2 linked regions of the Sphaerotilus montanus genome follow. The protein of the gene in region 1 interacts with the protein of each later gene in a pairwise test. Links are inferred from orthologs where the notes say so. Each region holds a gene or a part of one and is shown in the gene's direction. Other genes may lie near its edges.

Evidence for each region. The genes of interacting proteins can lie anywhere in the genome.
Region 2: the proteins of ileS (region 1) and BDD16_RS16270 interact in binary tests that used the Escherichia coli proteins (3 or more experiments, as listed by UniProt). The link is inferred for Sphaerotilus montanus from one-to-one orthologs.

What each region holds. Positions count from the first base shown.
Region 1 is NZ_JACCFH010000001.1:609,511-616,819, forward strand. What follows is about bases 1,041-4,507. They hold ileS (isoleucine--tRNA ligase), read left to right. Parts: upstream 1,041-1,421; coding sequence 1,422-4,307; downstream 4,308-4,507. Other genes in these bases: BDD16_RS02610 (bifunctional riboflavin kinase/FAD synthetase), read left to right, coding at 1,041-1,268; BDD16_RS02620 (GNAT family N-acetyltransferase), read right to left, coding at 4,350-4,507. In the rest of the region: BDD16_RS22780 (hypothetical protein), read left to right, coding at 1-176; more of BDD16_RS02610, read left to right, coding at 246-1,040; more of BDD16_RS02620, read right to left, coding at 4,508-5,033; BDD16_RS02625 (hypothetical protein), read right to left, coding at 5,030-6,241; lspA (signal peptidase II), read left to right, coding at 6,715-7,245. UniProt on the Escherichia coli protein: Catalyzes the attachment of isoleucine to tRNA(Ile). As IleRS can inadvertently accommodate and process structurally similar amino acids such as valine, to avoid such errors it has two additional distinct tRNA(Ile)-dependent editing activities.
Region 2 is NZ_JACCFH010000001.1:3,560,336-3,566,010, reverse strand. What follows is about bases 242-3,035. They hold BDD16_RS16270 (HyaD/HybD family hydrogenase maturation endopeptidase), read left to right. Parts: upstream 242-1,207; coding sequence 1,208-1,864; downstream 1,865-3,035. Other genes in these bases: BDD16_RS16255 (hydrogenase expression/formation protein), read left to right, coding at 2,657-3,035; BDD16_RS16260 (thioredoxin domain-containing protein), read left to right, coding at 2,184-2,666; BDD16_RS16265 (HypC/HybG/HupF family hydrogenase formation chaperone), read left to right, coding at 1,873-2,187; cybH (Ni/Fe-hydrogenase, b-type cytochrome subunit), read left to right, coding at 481-1,206; BDD16_RS16280 (HupE/UreJ family protein), read left to right, coding at 242-469. Also shown: more of BDD16_RS16280, read left to right, coding at 1-241; more of BDD16_RS16255, read left to right, coding at 3,036-3,586; BDD16_RS16250 (rubredoxin), read left to right, coding at 3,583-3,828; [NiFe]-hydrogenase assembly chaperone HybE, read left to right, coding at 3,821-4,279; BDD16_RS16240 (hydrogenase formation protein), read left to right, coding at 4,276-5,388; BDD16_RS16235 (hydrogenase maturation nickel metallochaperone HypA/HybF), read left to right, coding at 5,381-5,675.

The sequences.
Region 1 (7,309 bases):
CGTCAGTCGCGTTCGCGAAACTGCCGGCCACAGGCACCAATCCTGCCGCCGGGGACTACTGCATCGCCCTCAGCCTGGACGAGGAAACCGCCACGGGAACCCCGCCCTGCCTGACGCAGGACAAGTTCTGCCTGACGAGCTGGTACACCTTTGACGGAGCCGTGCGCTTCCAGTGACCGCCGCGTGCGCGGTGTGTCACGGTGAGACGGACGGGGTCTGCAGGCTTGCCCGGATAATTGCCGTCTATGCGAGTCTTCCGTGGCATCCACCACCCCGATCTGGCGCCCGCCTGCGCCCTGACGATCGGCAATTTCGACGGCGTCCACCGTGGCCACCAGGCCATGCTCGCGCTGCTGATCAACGAGGCGCGCCACCGCGGCCTGCCGAGCTGCGTGATGACCTTCGAGCCGCACCCGCGCGACTTCTTCGCGATGAAGGCCGGTACACCCGAGAAGGCGCCCGCCCGGATCGCCACGCTGCGCGACAAGCTGCAGGAGCTGGAGCGCTGCGGCGTCGACCAGGTCGTGCTGATGCGCTTCGACGAGCGGCTGGCCAGCCAGTCGCCGCAGGCCTTCATCGACGACGTGCTGGTACGCGGGCTGGGTGCGCGCTACGTGCTGGTCGGCGACGATTTCCGTTTCGGTGCGAAGCGGACCGGCGATTACGCGATGCTGGACGCCGCGGGCAGCGCGGCCGGCTTCGACGTGGCACGGATGCTGAGCTACGAGGTGCACGGGTTGCGCGTGTCGAGTTCGGCCACCCGCGAGGCGCTGGCCCGCGGTGACATGGAGCGCGCCGCCGAACTGCTCGGGCGCCCCTACAGCGTCAGCGGCCACGTGACCCACGGGCGCAAGCTTGGCCGCGGTCTGGGCGCGTCCAGCGAGGGCGGCGACGACGGTTTCCGCACGCTCAACCTGCGCTTTCCCTTCCACCGCTCGGCGGCCGCGGGCATCTACGTCGTGCGGGTCCACGGACTGTCCGGACAGGCGATCAACGGCGTGGCAAGCCTGGGCGTGCGGCCCACGGTGGAAGATGCCGGGCGCATCCTGCTGGAGACACACTGCCTCGACTGGCCGGCCGGACTGGGCCGCGAAGGGGGGTACGGTAAACTCGTGCGCGTGGAACTACTGCACAAACTGCGCGACGAGGCCCGCTACGACGGCCTGGACGCCCTCACCGCCGCGATCCGTCAGGACGTGGTGAACGCGCGTGCGTGGTTCGACACCCACGCCGCCGACCGTCGCCAGACCACGCGCGACCGAATTTGAACGCGGCGCCCCCACGCCGCCACCGCCCCTTTTCGTCATTCCCGCGCACGCGGGAACCCACCCCCGCAGTGCCCCTGCCCCCACCGCTTTTCCCTTCGTGGATTCCCGCCTGCACGGGAATGACGGCCGGGCGGGCGGATTGAACGAAGCGCCATGACTCAGACACCCGACACCTCGACACCCACGCCCGCCACCGACTACCGAGCGACGCTCAACCTCGCCGACACCCCCTTCCCGATGCGCGGCGACCTGCCCAAGCGCGAAGCGGGCTGGGTGAAGGACTGGAACGAAGGCGGCCTCTACCAGCGCCTGCGCGTCGCCCGCCAGGGCCAGCCGCTGTTCGTGCTGCACGACGGCCCGCCCTACGCCAACGGCAAGCTCCACATCGGCCACGCGCTGAACAAGGTGCTCAAGGACATGATCGTCAAGTCGCGCCAGCTCGGCGGCTTCGACGCGCAGTACATCCCCGGCTGGGACTGCCACGGCCTGCCGATCGAGAACGCGATCGAGAAGCTGCACGGCCGCAAGCTCTCGCGCGACGACATGCAGGCCAAGTCGCGCGCCTTCGCCACCGAGCAGATCAACCAGCAGCGCGAGGACTTCAAGCGCCTGGGCGTGCTCGGCGACTGGGAGCGGCCGTACCGGACGATGGATTTCGCGAATGAAGCGGGCGAGCTGCGCGCGTTCAAGCGCGTGATCGAGCGCGGCTTCGTCTACCGCGGCCTGAAGCCGGTGTACTGGTGCTTCGACTGCGGCTCGTCGCTGGCCGAGTTCGAGATCGAGTACGCGGACAAGAAGAGCGACACGCTGGACGTGGCCTTCGAGACCAACGACGCTGCCGCACTCGCCGCCGCGTTCGGCCTCGCCGCGCTGCCCGAGGCGAAGCAGGCGTTCGCGGTGATCTGGACCACCACCGCGTGGACCATCCCCGCCAACCAGGCGCTGAACGCCCACCCCGAACTCGTCTACGCGCTGGTGGACACGCCGCGCGGCGTGCTGATGCTGGCCGAGTCGCTGGTCGAGAAGTGCCTGGAGCGCTACAAGCTCGAAGGCACGGTGCTCGCCACGACGACCGGTGAACACCTGCGCGGGCTGAACTTCCGCCATCCCCTGTACGACGTGGACGCCGGCTACCAGCGCCTGTCGCCGCTGTATCTGGCCGACTACGTGACGGCTGGCGACGGCACCGGCATCGTCCACTCGGCCCCGGCCTACGGCGTGGACGACTTCAACTCCTGCGTCGCGCACGGGCTGAAGTACGACGAGATCCTGAACCCGGTGCAGGGCAACGGCCAGTACGCAGAAGACCTGCCGCTGTTCGGCAGCCTGAACATCTGGAAGGCCTGCCCCGTCATCATCGACACGCTGCGCCAGCACGAGCGCCTGATGGCCACGCAAGCCATCACGCACAGCTACCCGCACTGCTGGCGCCACAAGACCCCCGTGATCTACCGCGCCGCGGCGCAGTGGTTCGTGCGCATGGACGAGGGCGAAGGCGTGTTCACGAAGGACAAGGCGCCGAAGACCCTGCGCCAGCTCGCGCTCGACGCCATCGACCAGACCCAGTTCTACCCCGAGAACGGCAAGACCCGCCTGCGCGACATGATCGCCAACCGGCCGGACTGGTGCATCTCGCGCCAGCGGTCGTGGGGCGTGCCGGTACCGTTTTTCCTGCACAAGGATTCGGGCGAGCTGCACCCGCGCACGATGGAGATCCTCGACCAGGCGGCGGACATCGTCGAACAGGGCGGCATCGAGGCGTGGAGCCGCGTGACGACCGAGGAGATCCTGGGGTCGGACGACGCGCCGCACTACACCAAGAGCACCGACATCCTGGAGGTCTGGTTCGACTCCGGCTCGACCTTCCAGCACGTGCTGCGCGGCAGCCACGCGCACGCCTACCCCGGCCCGTGTTTCCACGCGGAAGGCCCGGAAGCAGACCTGTACCTCGAAGGCCATGACCAGCACCGCGGCTGGTTCCACTCGTCGCTGCTGCTGGGCTGCGCGCTGTACGACCGCGCGCCCTACCGCGGCCTGCTGACCCACGGCTTCGCCACCGACGGCCAGGGCCGCAAGATGAGCAAGAGCCTGGGCAACACGGTCGAGCCGCAGACGATCAGCAACAAGCTCGGTGCCGAGATCGTGCGGCTGTGGGTGGCCTCGACCGACTACTCGGGCGACCTGAACATCGACGACAAGATCCTCGCCCGCGTGGTGGACGCCTATCGCCGCATCCGCAACACGGTGCGCTTCCTGCTGGCGAACACGAGCGATTTCGACCCGGCGACGGACCTGGTGGCGGATGCCGACCTGCTCGAAGTCGACCGCTACGCGCTGGCCCGCGCGGCGCAGTTGCAGGCGGAGATCCTCGCGCACTATCAGGTGTACGAGTTCCACCCGGTGGTGTCGAAGCTGCAGGTCTACTGCTCGGAAGACCTGGGCGCGTTCTACCTCGACGTGCTGAAGGACCGGCTCTACACGACCGCGCCGAAGTCGCTGGCCCGCCGCTCGGCGCAGACCGCGCTGTGGAAGATCACGAACGCGATGCTGCGCTGGATGGCACCGTTCCTGAGCTTCACGGCGGAAGAAGCGTGGGGCCAGTTCGCGGGCGGCGCGTCACAAGGCTCGATCTTCTTCGAGACCTACGCCGACCTGGGCACGCCGGACGAGGCGCTGCTGGCGAAGTGGGCGCAGGTGCGCACGGTGCGCGAAGCGGTGAACAAGGAGATCGAGCACGTGCGCAGCGGCGGCACGGTCGGCTCCTCGCTGCAGGCGACGGTGGCAATCACGGCGCCGCAGGCGGAGTTCGACGTGTTGGCATCGCTCGGCGACGACCTGAAGTTCGTGCTGATCACCTCGTCGGCAAGCCTGTCGGTGGGTGAGGCGCTGCAGATCACGGTGACGCCGAGTGCGGCGGTGAAGTGCGAGCGGTGCTGGCACTACTGCGACGACGTGGGGGTGAATCCGGCGCATCCGACGCTCTGTGGGCGCTGCGACAGCAACCTGCATGGCGCGGGTGAGGTCCGGTCGGTCGCCTGACCGACCAAGACCATGCCGGCGCAGTGCGCGCCGGCATGGGGTTCACCAGTGTCGCTCGATCAGCCCGATCCGGCGCCCGATCCGGCTGACCAGCAGGTGGTACTTCAAGCGCCAGCCGTCCATCGGCGACTGGGTGGGCGCAGGCGGCGGTGGCAATCCACGCGCCGCTTCGAAGCTCGCCCGCGACAGGTAGATCATCACCGCGGTCTTGTACGGCAGGTGGATCACGCGGCCAAAGTCGAACCCCGCCTGCACCAGCCGCAGCAGCACCTTGCGGTTGCGGATGTCCGGCTCGCCGACCAGCCGCTGGACCGAAGGGTCACGGAAGATCCAGGCCGCGATGGCCTGGAAGGTGTAGTACGCGGCAGCCGGCAGCGGTTTCTCGACCGGGCCGAGCATCAGGTGAAAACCCCGGTCACCCTGCAACACCGGGTAGAACCGACGCAGATCATCGGCGTTCACGTCGTACGACTGGAACATGAACAAGCGCTCGCCCGTGGACGCCAGGATGCCGAAGATGACATCGCAGGTGCCGCTGGCCTCGATTCCGGCGAACTTCTCGCGGATCTCCGCCACCGTCTTGCCCTGCAGGCCCCAGAAGCGGGCGTAGTCGCGGCTGAACCAGTCGTGCAGCAGCGGCGCATCCTCGTCGAGCACCATCTTGCGCAGCACGACGGTGCCGCTGGGGCCGAACGGAACCTCGAGCGGCGTGGACGGCGCGCTCATGCCGGCACACCAGTCGGTGCACCCTGCAGGTTCGTTCGGGTTTCCAGCAGGGCCAGCAAGGGCTGCAGGGAGGGGCCGCAGGCGCGGGTGCGCAGATCATCCAGCGTGATCGTCGTCGACTGGTAGCGCTGCAGGGTGCGGTGGGTGGCGTCCAGCTCCTGACGGCAGAACGGGAACACCAGCTCCGTCGCCAGCCGCAGGCGGCGCGCGGCCGACACCCGCACATCACCGCCGACTTGGTCGATCAGATAGCCGCCGTTGCCCGAATTCACCAGACTGGCATTCACCAGCGCCGTGCGCACCTCGGGCATCTCCAGCTCGTCCAGCAGTGCCAGCACGACCTGGATGAAATTACCCATCACCGTGCGGTCGTCATACCCCTCGCCGGGCACATGGTAGGACTTGTCCAGACAGTTCTTCACCAGCGCCTGCTCGGCCTCGTTCAGGACGCCGTCGCGGGACTGGAGGCTCCACAGGGACTGCGCGCACAGATACTGCGTCAGGCGGACCAGCAACTCCAGACGGGACGTGGCGTAGACATAGGCATAGAACTCGTCCCAGTCGCCGATGCTGTTCAGCGCGCGCAAGGCCTCCACCGAGTCCAGCGGCTTGTCGAAGGTGCCGTTCATCGTCACATCGAGGAAGTCGAGGATCAGCTTCTTGCTCCCCGCACAGCCCTTGCCGCCCGCGGAGATCAGCGTGCCGGAGCCGTCGGCCATCTCGTAGAGTTCGGCGGCCGTCAGCGGGTCGTCGTGCAGCACGGCCAGATCGCCCCGCTCCATGAACGTGCGCACGATCATGAACGGCCCGACGCCCAGCGTGAAGAACGCGGTCTCGAGCGCCGGCAGCGACGTGATCGGGTTGCTGCGCTTGCGCGCCAGATAGGCGGGCCAGGCGGCACCCAGCTTCGAGAAGACATAGCCCTGGCGCAGCGTCAGCCGCGGGCCGGACAGGCCGCGGCGGCGGATGTAGTCGTTGCGCAGCAGCGTGGTGAACTGCAGCGCGTCGCCCCACACGGCCATCACCTGGCGCAGCGCCGTCACGTTGATCGGCAGACCGTTGCGAGAGCCTTCGAACTTGCAGATCTTGTGCTCGGTCTCGATCACTTCCTTGTAGACGTCGGGGCCGGTGTTGTTTTCTCCGATCTGCCGACCATCATGGGAATGGAAAGTGCAGATGCCGTTCCAGACGTCATAATCGAATTCCATGTTCGGTCGCTGGTACGGCGGAGGCTTCAGCACGGAATACATCCGTACGGCCATCCGGTTGAAGCGCTTGGAATAGAACAGTTTTTTCGCCAGAGCCGACATCGAGTGCAATCTGCTGTTGTTGATTGTTGATAGTTGAGTTTCTGACAGGTCCCGTGTCCGCAATGCCCACCCGCAGACAGGACCCATCCCCACCGCCCCGGTCCGGTCATCATCTTTCCGGACTTCCGTCTGCACTTTGCCGACCCTTCCTGCTCATGGGCAAGGCTGTGCAGACCAACAATTGGACACCAATAGTCCAATCGAGCAAAATTTCACGAACTTTTTTTGCAAGTTTTTTCAAATTTCGCTATTGGGGTCATGGTCCCCTGCATCCCTGCGTCCGGCTGCGTGGTCACGTCCATCCGATTTCACGTTTACAGTGCCGCCCTGATCTGTCCCAGAACTCCCTCAGCCCTCTCAGGTGGCCGCCGATGCGCTCCAAGTCCCGTTCATCCCTGTCCCGCTCCTCCTCGGCCTCGCTGACGCCCTGGCTGGTGCTGGCACTGCTGGTCATCGCCGCTGACCAGGCCACCAAGTGGCTGATCATTCCCCGCTTCCAGCTCGGCGACGGCCAGGTCATCACCAGCTTCTTCAACCTCGTGCGGGTCCACAACACCGGTGCGGCGTTCTCGTTCCTCGCGCAGGCTGCCGGCTGGCAGCGCTGGTTCTTCATCGGTCTGGGGGCCGCCGCCTCGGTGATGTTCATCTGGATGCTGAAGAAGCACGCCGAGCAGCGTCTGTTCAGCTTCAGCGTGGCAATGCTGCTGGGCGGAGCCATCGGCAACGTCATCGACCGTGCATGGCACGGCTACGTGGTGGACTTCCTGCAATTCCACTGGGACTGGCTCGCACCGCTCTTTCCGGGCGGCTACTTCCCGTCGTTCAATGTCGCCGACTGCGCCATCACGGCCGGGGCGATCGGGCTGATCCTGGACGAGCTGTTGCGGGTGCGCCGCAGTTGAGCGGCCGGGGCGGCTCCTTCGGGTGATGTCCCGATGGCGGTGACGCCGGTCGGCTCCTATCGTC
Region 2 (5,675 bases), 3.0 Mb from region 1 along the record:
CCCGCTCGGCCTGGACCACCTGCTGGCGATGGTCGCCGTGGGCGTCTGGTCGGCGGCGGCGCTGCCGATCGGTCAGCGGATCACGGGGCCCGCCACCTTCATGGCCGCGCTGCTGGCCGGCGCACTGGCGGGCGCCGCCGGGCTGGTGCTGCCGGGCACCGAGGCGTTGATCGCGCTGAGCGTGGTCGTCTTCGGCGCGATGCTGGCGTTCGCCCAGCGGATTCCAGCCCGCGGCGGCCTGGTGCTGGTGGGCCTGGCGGCGTTGATGCACGGGCTGGCCCACGGCGCCGAACTGCCCGCCGGTGGTGGCTTCGTCGGCTACGCGCTCGGTTTCCTGGCCACGACCGCGCTGCTGCACAGCGCCGGCCTGGGCCTGGGGCACGCGATGCTGCGCCTGCACGGCGTGGCATGGCGGCTGCTCGGCGCGGGGGTCGGCGTGACCGGCCTGGTTCTGCTGACCCGCGTGTGAAGGGGCTCGCCATGAGCAACCACCACTCCGCCGTGACGGCCACCGGCATCGACACCGACGCCGTCGTCCACGGCCAGTCGATCCAGTCGGTCTACGTCTACGAAGCTCCGGTGCGCCTGTGGCACTGGGTCAACGCGCTGGCGATCACCGTGCTGGCCGTCACGGGCTACTTCATCGGCGCGCCGCTGCCGACGATGCCCGGCGAGGCCAGCGACCACTTCCTGATGGGCTACATCCGCTTCGCGCACTTCGCGGCGGGCTACGTGTTCGCGGTCGGGCTGCTGGGGCGGATCTACTGGGCGTTCGTCGGCAACCACCACGCCCGGGAGCTGTTCACGCTGCCGGTGTTCACGCCCGCGTACTGGCGCGAGGTGATCAGCATGCTCAAGTGGTACGCCTTTCTCTCCCCGCGCCCCAACCAGTACGTCGGCCACAACCCGATGGCGCGGCTGGCGATGTTCTGCGGCTTCTTCCTGTTCTCGGTGTTCATGGTCTGCACCGGCTTCGCGCTGTACGGCGAAGGCGCGCAGATGGGCTCGTGGCAGGAGCAGCTGTTCGGCTGGGTCATCCCGCTGATGGGCCAGTCGCAGGACGTCCACACCTGGCACCGCATGGGCATGTGGGGCATGGTGATCTTCGTGACGCTGCATGTGTACGCCGCGATCCGCGAGGACATCATGGGCCGCCAGAGCATCGTCAGCACGATGATCTCCGGCTACCGCACGTTCAAGGACTGACATGACCGTCTCCCTGAACGACACCACCAGCACCACCGACACCGCCGGTCCCATCGTCGTGCTCGGCATTGGCAACGTGCTGTGGGCGGACGAGGGCTTCGGCGTGCGCTGCGTCGAGGCGCTGCAGCAGCAGTGGTCCTTCGCGCCGCACGTCGACCTGATCGACGGCGGCACGCAGGGCCTGTACCTGATCCACCATGTGCAGGGCGCCGAGCGGCTGCTGATCTTCGACGCCATCGACTACGGGCTGGAGCCCGGCACGATGCGGCTGATCGAGGACGACGAGGTGCCGCGCTTCATGGGCGCCAAGAAGATGAGCCTGCACCAGACCGGTTTCCAGGAGGTGCTGATGCTGGCGCTGCTCACCGAGCGCTACCCGCGCCAGGTGCTGCTGATCGGCTGCCAGCCCGAGGAGCTGGAGGACTACGGCGGCAGCCTGCGCCCGCGCATCCGGCTGGCGGTGGACGACGCCGTGGCGCTGGCTGTCGAGCGGCTGCGTGAATGGGGTGCCGCGCCGCAGCCGCGCGAGGCACCGCTGGCGGGCGACGAGTCGGTGACGGTGCCGACGCTGTCGCTCGGCGCCTACGAGGCGGGGCGGCCGGCGGCGGAACAGGCCTGCCGTGTCGGCGACGAACGTTTCATGCCGAGGAGTGCCTGAGCATGTGCATGGGACTGCCGATGTGCATCACCGAGCGCCGCAACACGCCCGCCGGCCATGCCTGGGCGCACGGTCGGGGCGAGTCGCGGCTCGTCAACACCGCGCTGGTCGGCGACTGCGCGCCGGGTGAGTGGGTGCTGGTCTTCCTCGACAGCGCGCAGGAACGCCTCAGCCCCGAGCGTGCCGCCGAGATCGACGCCACGCTGGACCTGGTCGCCGCGGCGATGCAGGGCCATGAACTGACGAACACCGCGGCGGCCTTCGTGCTGCCGTCGGCCATGGATGCGGCCCAGCTGGCCGCGCTGACCGGACAGACCCCATGACGATGACGACGATGCCCACCACCACCCTGTCCCCGGACACCACCGACCTGCACCCGCTGGTGGCCCGCCTCGTCCGCGCGTTCGACGCCCGACTCGTCACCCCCGACAGCGTGGACGCCTGGTCCGCCGAAGGAGGCGACCGGGTGCTGCTGCTCGGCGGCGACCCGGTGCGGTTTCCGGAAGCGCTGGACGTGGCCGTCGTGCTGCCGGAGCTGCAGCGCGCCGTCGGCGGCCGCTTCCGGATCGCCGTCGCGGCCCGCGGGGACGAGGACGCGCTGGCCCGCCGCTACGGCGTGCTGCGCTGGCCGGCGCTGGTCTTCCTGCGCGAGGGCCGCTACGTCAGCGTCCTGCCCGGCATGCACGACTGGACCGACTACGTCGCCCAGGTGCAGGCCGCCCTGGCGACGGCGCCGTCGCGCGTGCCCGGCGTCGGCATTCCCGTCGTCAGCGCCACCGCTGGCGCCAGCGCATGCCACTGAACCTGGAACCGGAACCGATCGCCATGGCCCTGCCCTTCGACATCAAGCCCTTCCCCATCCCGGTCGTCGCCCTCGGCCCCGGCAGCCAGAGCGGCGACGAGGACGAGTCGCTGAACTACATCGCCATGCCCCAAGGCATGAGCACCTTCCGCGCCCCGCCACTGCCCGAGCCGGAGGAACTCGCCGGCCACGCGGGCGCCGTGTCCACGCTGCACGAGGTGCTGGCGCGGCTGCAGGCGGTGCTGCGCGGCGAGGCGGTCGCGCCGGTGCGGCTGGACGGGCTGGCAGCGGCCGATCTGGCGCTCATCAACCAGGTGCTCGGCGAGGGCGAGGTCAGCGCGCAGGTGCTGGCCGAGCCGGGCCGCGCACCCAGCGCGCCGCGGGCGCAGATCCAGGAGTCGGTCTTCGCCGGGGTCTGGCGGGTGATCGAGCGCTGCGACGACGGGCGCGTGCTCGACACCATCGAGGTCGGCGCGGTCCCGGCGCTGCTGCACCGCATCGCCGCCGAGGACACGCGGCCGGTGCCACCCGAGCCGGCGGTGCTGCCGCCGAACGTGCTCAACGCCGGCTCGATCCTGGTCGAGCTGGCCGCGCACCGCCAGCACTGGCGCGCGGGCGATGCGCCGCAGGTCGTCAACCTGACGCTGCTGCCGGTGACGCTGGAGGACATCGCCTGGATCGACCACCAGCTCGGCACCGGCCGCATCGTCATCCTCTCGCGCGGCTACGGCAACTGCCGCATCACCAACGCCTGCGCCGCCCACACCTGGCGCGTCGTCTACTACAACTCGCAGGACACGGTGATCCTGAACGCGGTCGAGGTCTGCGGGCTGCCGGAGGTGGCGTGCGCCGCGCCGGAGGACCTGGCGGATTCGGCCGAGCGGCTGGTCGAGGTGCTGCAGTGGGTGGAGCAGGCATGAGCACGGCGACCGGCGCCGCGGGCTTCCAGGGCTTCGAGGGCAGCTACCTCGGCGACGCGGCGCGGCTGCCAGCCGACGCGCGGCTCGAATGCAAGATCTGCTGGTGGGTCTACGACCCGGCAGTCGGCGACGAGGTCTGGCAGATCGCGCCCGGCACGGCCTTCACCGCCCTGCCTGCGCACTGGCGCTGCCCGCAGTGCGACGGCGAGGCCGAACAGTTCATGGTGCTCGGTGATGGCTGACCGGCTGGAGGTCTTGGAGGCCACCTTCCGCCGCATCGCCACGACGCGGATGCGCGGCGTGCCGGTGCTGCACGCGGGGCTGTCGGTGCAGGCGGTCGGGTTCGTGCGGGAACCGGTCGCGGTGGGATCGAAGTCCGCGTCGGTGGCGCTGCCCATGCTGATGGGCGTGCTGGTGACGCCGTGGTTCATGAACGTGCTGCGCCTGCCTGTCACCCCGGTGGCCGACGCGGCTGCGGCCGGGCTGCTGCCGGTCGGCGCCACCGCCGTGCGGCGCTACGGCGCACATCCGCTGGACTTCCTCGGCGCGCACGAGCCGTCGATCGGGGCCTTCGAGCAGGCCTCGCTGTTCTCGCCGATGTTCGGCTTCGCCGACCAGCCCGCCGCGGTGGCCACGGCGCGCGAGGTGCTGCGCCTGCTGCGCCAGCCGACCACGGCCGAGGCCTGCGCATGACACTCGCCCCGGAACCGCTGGCCGGTCGCATGCACCTGCGCCCCGGCGTGGCCCCGCCGGCGGCGATCCACAGCACCCGCCCGGACCTGCTGCCGCGCCTGGCGCCGGGCCGCCGCGCGGGCGAGATGCCGGCGCTGCTCGGCGCGGTGTTCACGCTGTGCGCCGCGGCCCACCGGCTGACCGCCATCGCCGCGATCCGCGCCGCCCGGGGCGAGCCGGCCGACGACCCGGCAGCGGCTGCCCAGACCCTGCGCCTGGCCACCGCCCGCGAGCAGATCCTGCGCATCGGCCACGACTGGCCGCGCCTGCTGCGCCAGGACGGCCGCAGCGACGAAGGCGCGCTGCTGCTGCGCACCTGCCCGCTGTGGCGCGACGACCTGCCCCCGGCCGACCGGCTGGAGGCCCTGCCCGTCTGGCTCGCCCACAAGTGGCTCGGCCACACCCCCGCCGACTGGCTGCAGCGCCACGACGCCGATCCGACCGGCTGGGCCACGCGCTGGGTGGAGCAGACGGTGCGCTTCGGCACGCCCGGCGCACTGGTCCGGCTGCTGCACCAGATCGGCCCGGCCGCGCGCACGCTGGCCACACCGGGCCGGTCGCTGCGGCCGGCCGCCAGCGACTGGGCGCTGCTCGGACAGGCGATGGCGGACGACCCGGCCTTCTGTGCCCGCCCGCACTGGCATGGCCAGCCCGCCGACACCGGACCGTGGAGCCGCCGCGCCGACGTCGACGCCAGCACCCCGCCGCTGGACGGCACGGTGTGGCTGCGGCTGGTCGCGCGGCTGGTCGAGGTGCTGCGGCTGGGTGCGCCGGACGGCGCGGACCGGCTGGACCACGGTGCCTGCGCGCTGGGCCGCGGCGCCGGGCTGGCCTGGTGCGAGACGGCACGCGGGCTGCTGGTCCACCGCGTGCAGCTCGACGCAGACGGCCAGCGCGTGCAGGCCTGGCAGGTGCTCGCGCCGACCGAATGGAACTTCCACCCCGCAGGCACACTGGCGCACGCGCTCGCGGCGCTGCGGGACACCGACCCGGCGCAGCGGGACGCGGCGGCGCGGCTGCTCGCGGTCGCCTTTGATCCCTGTGTCGAATTCGAGGTGCGCCATGCATGAACTCAGTCTGGCGGGCGGCGTCGTGCGGCTGGTCGAGGACGCGGCCGAGCGCGAAGGCTTTCGCCGCGTGTCGCAGTTGCGGCTGGAGGCGGGCGCGCTCAGCGGCGTAGAGGTGCGCGCGCTACGGTTCGCGCTGGACGCCAGCATCCCGGGCACCTGCCTGGAAGGCGCCGAGATCCTGATCGACGAGCCGCCCGGCACGGCGTGGTGCCTGCGCTGCTGCGAGACGGTCGAGATCACCTCGCGCGCCGACGCCTGCCCGCGCTGCGGCGGCTTTCAACTGCAGC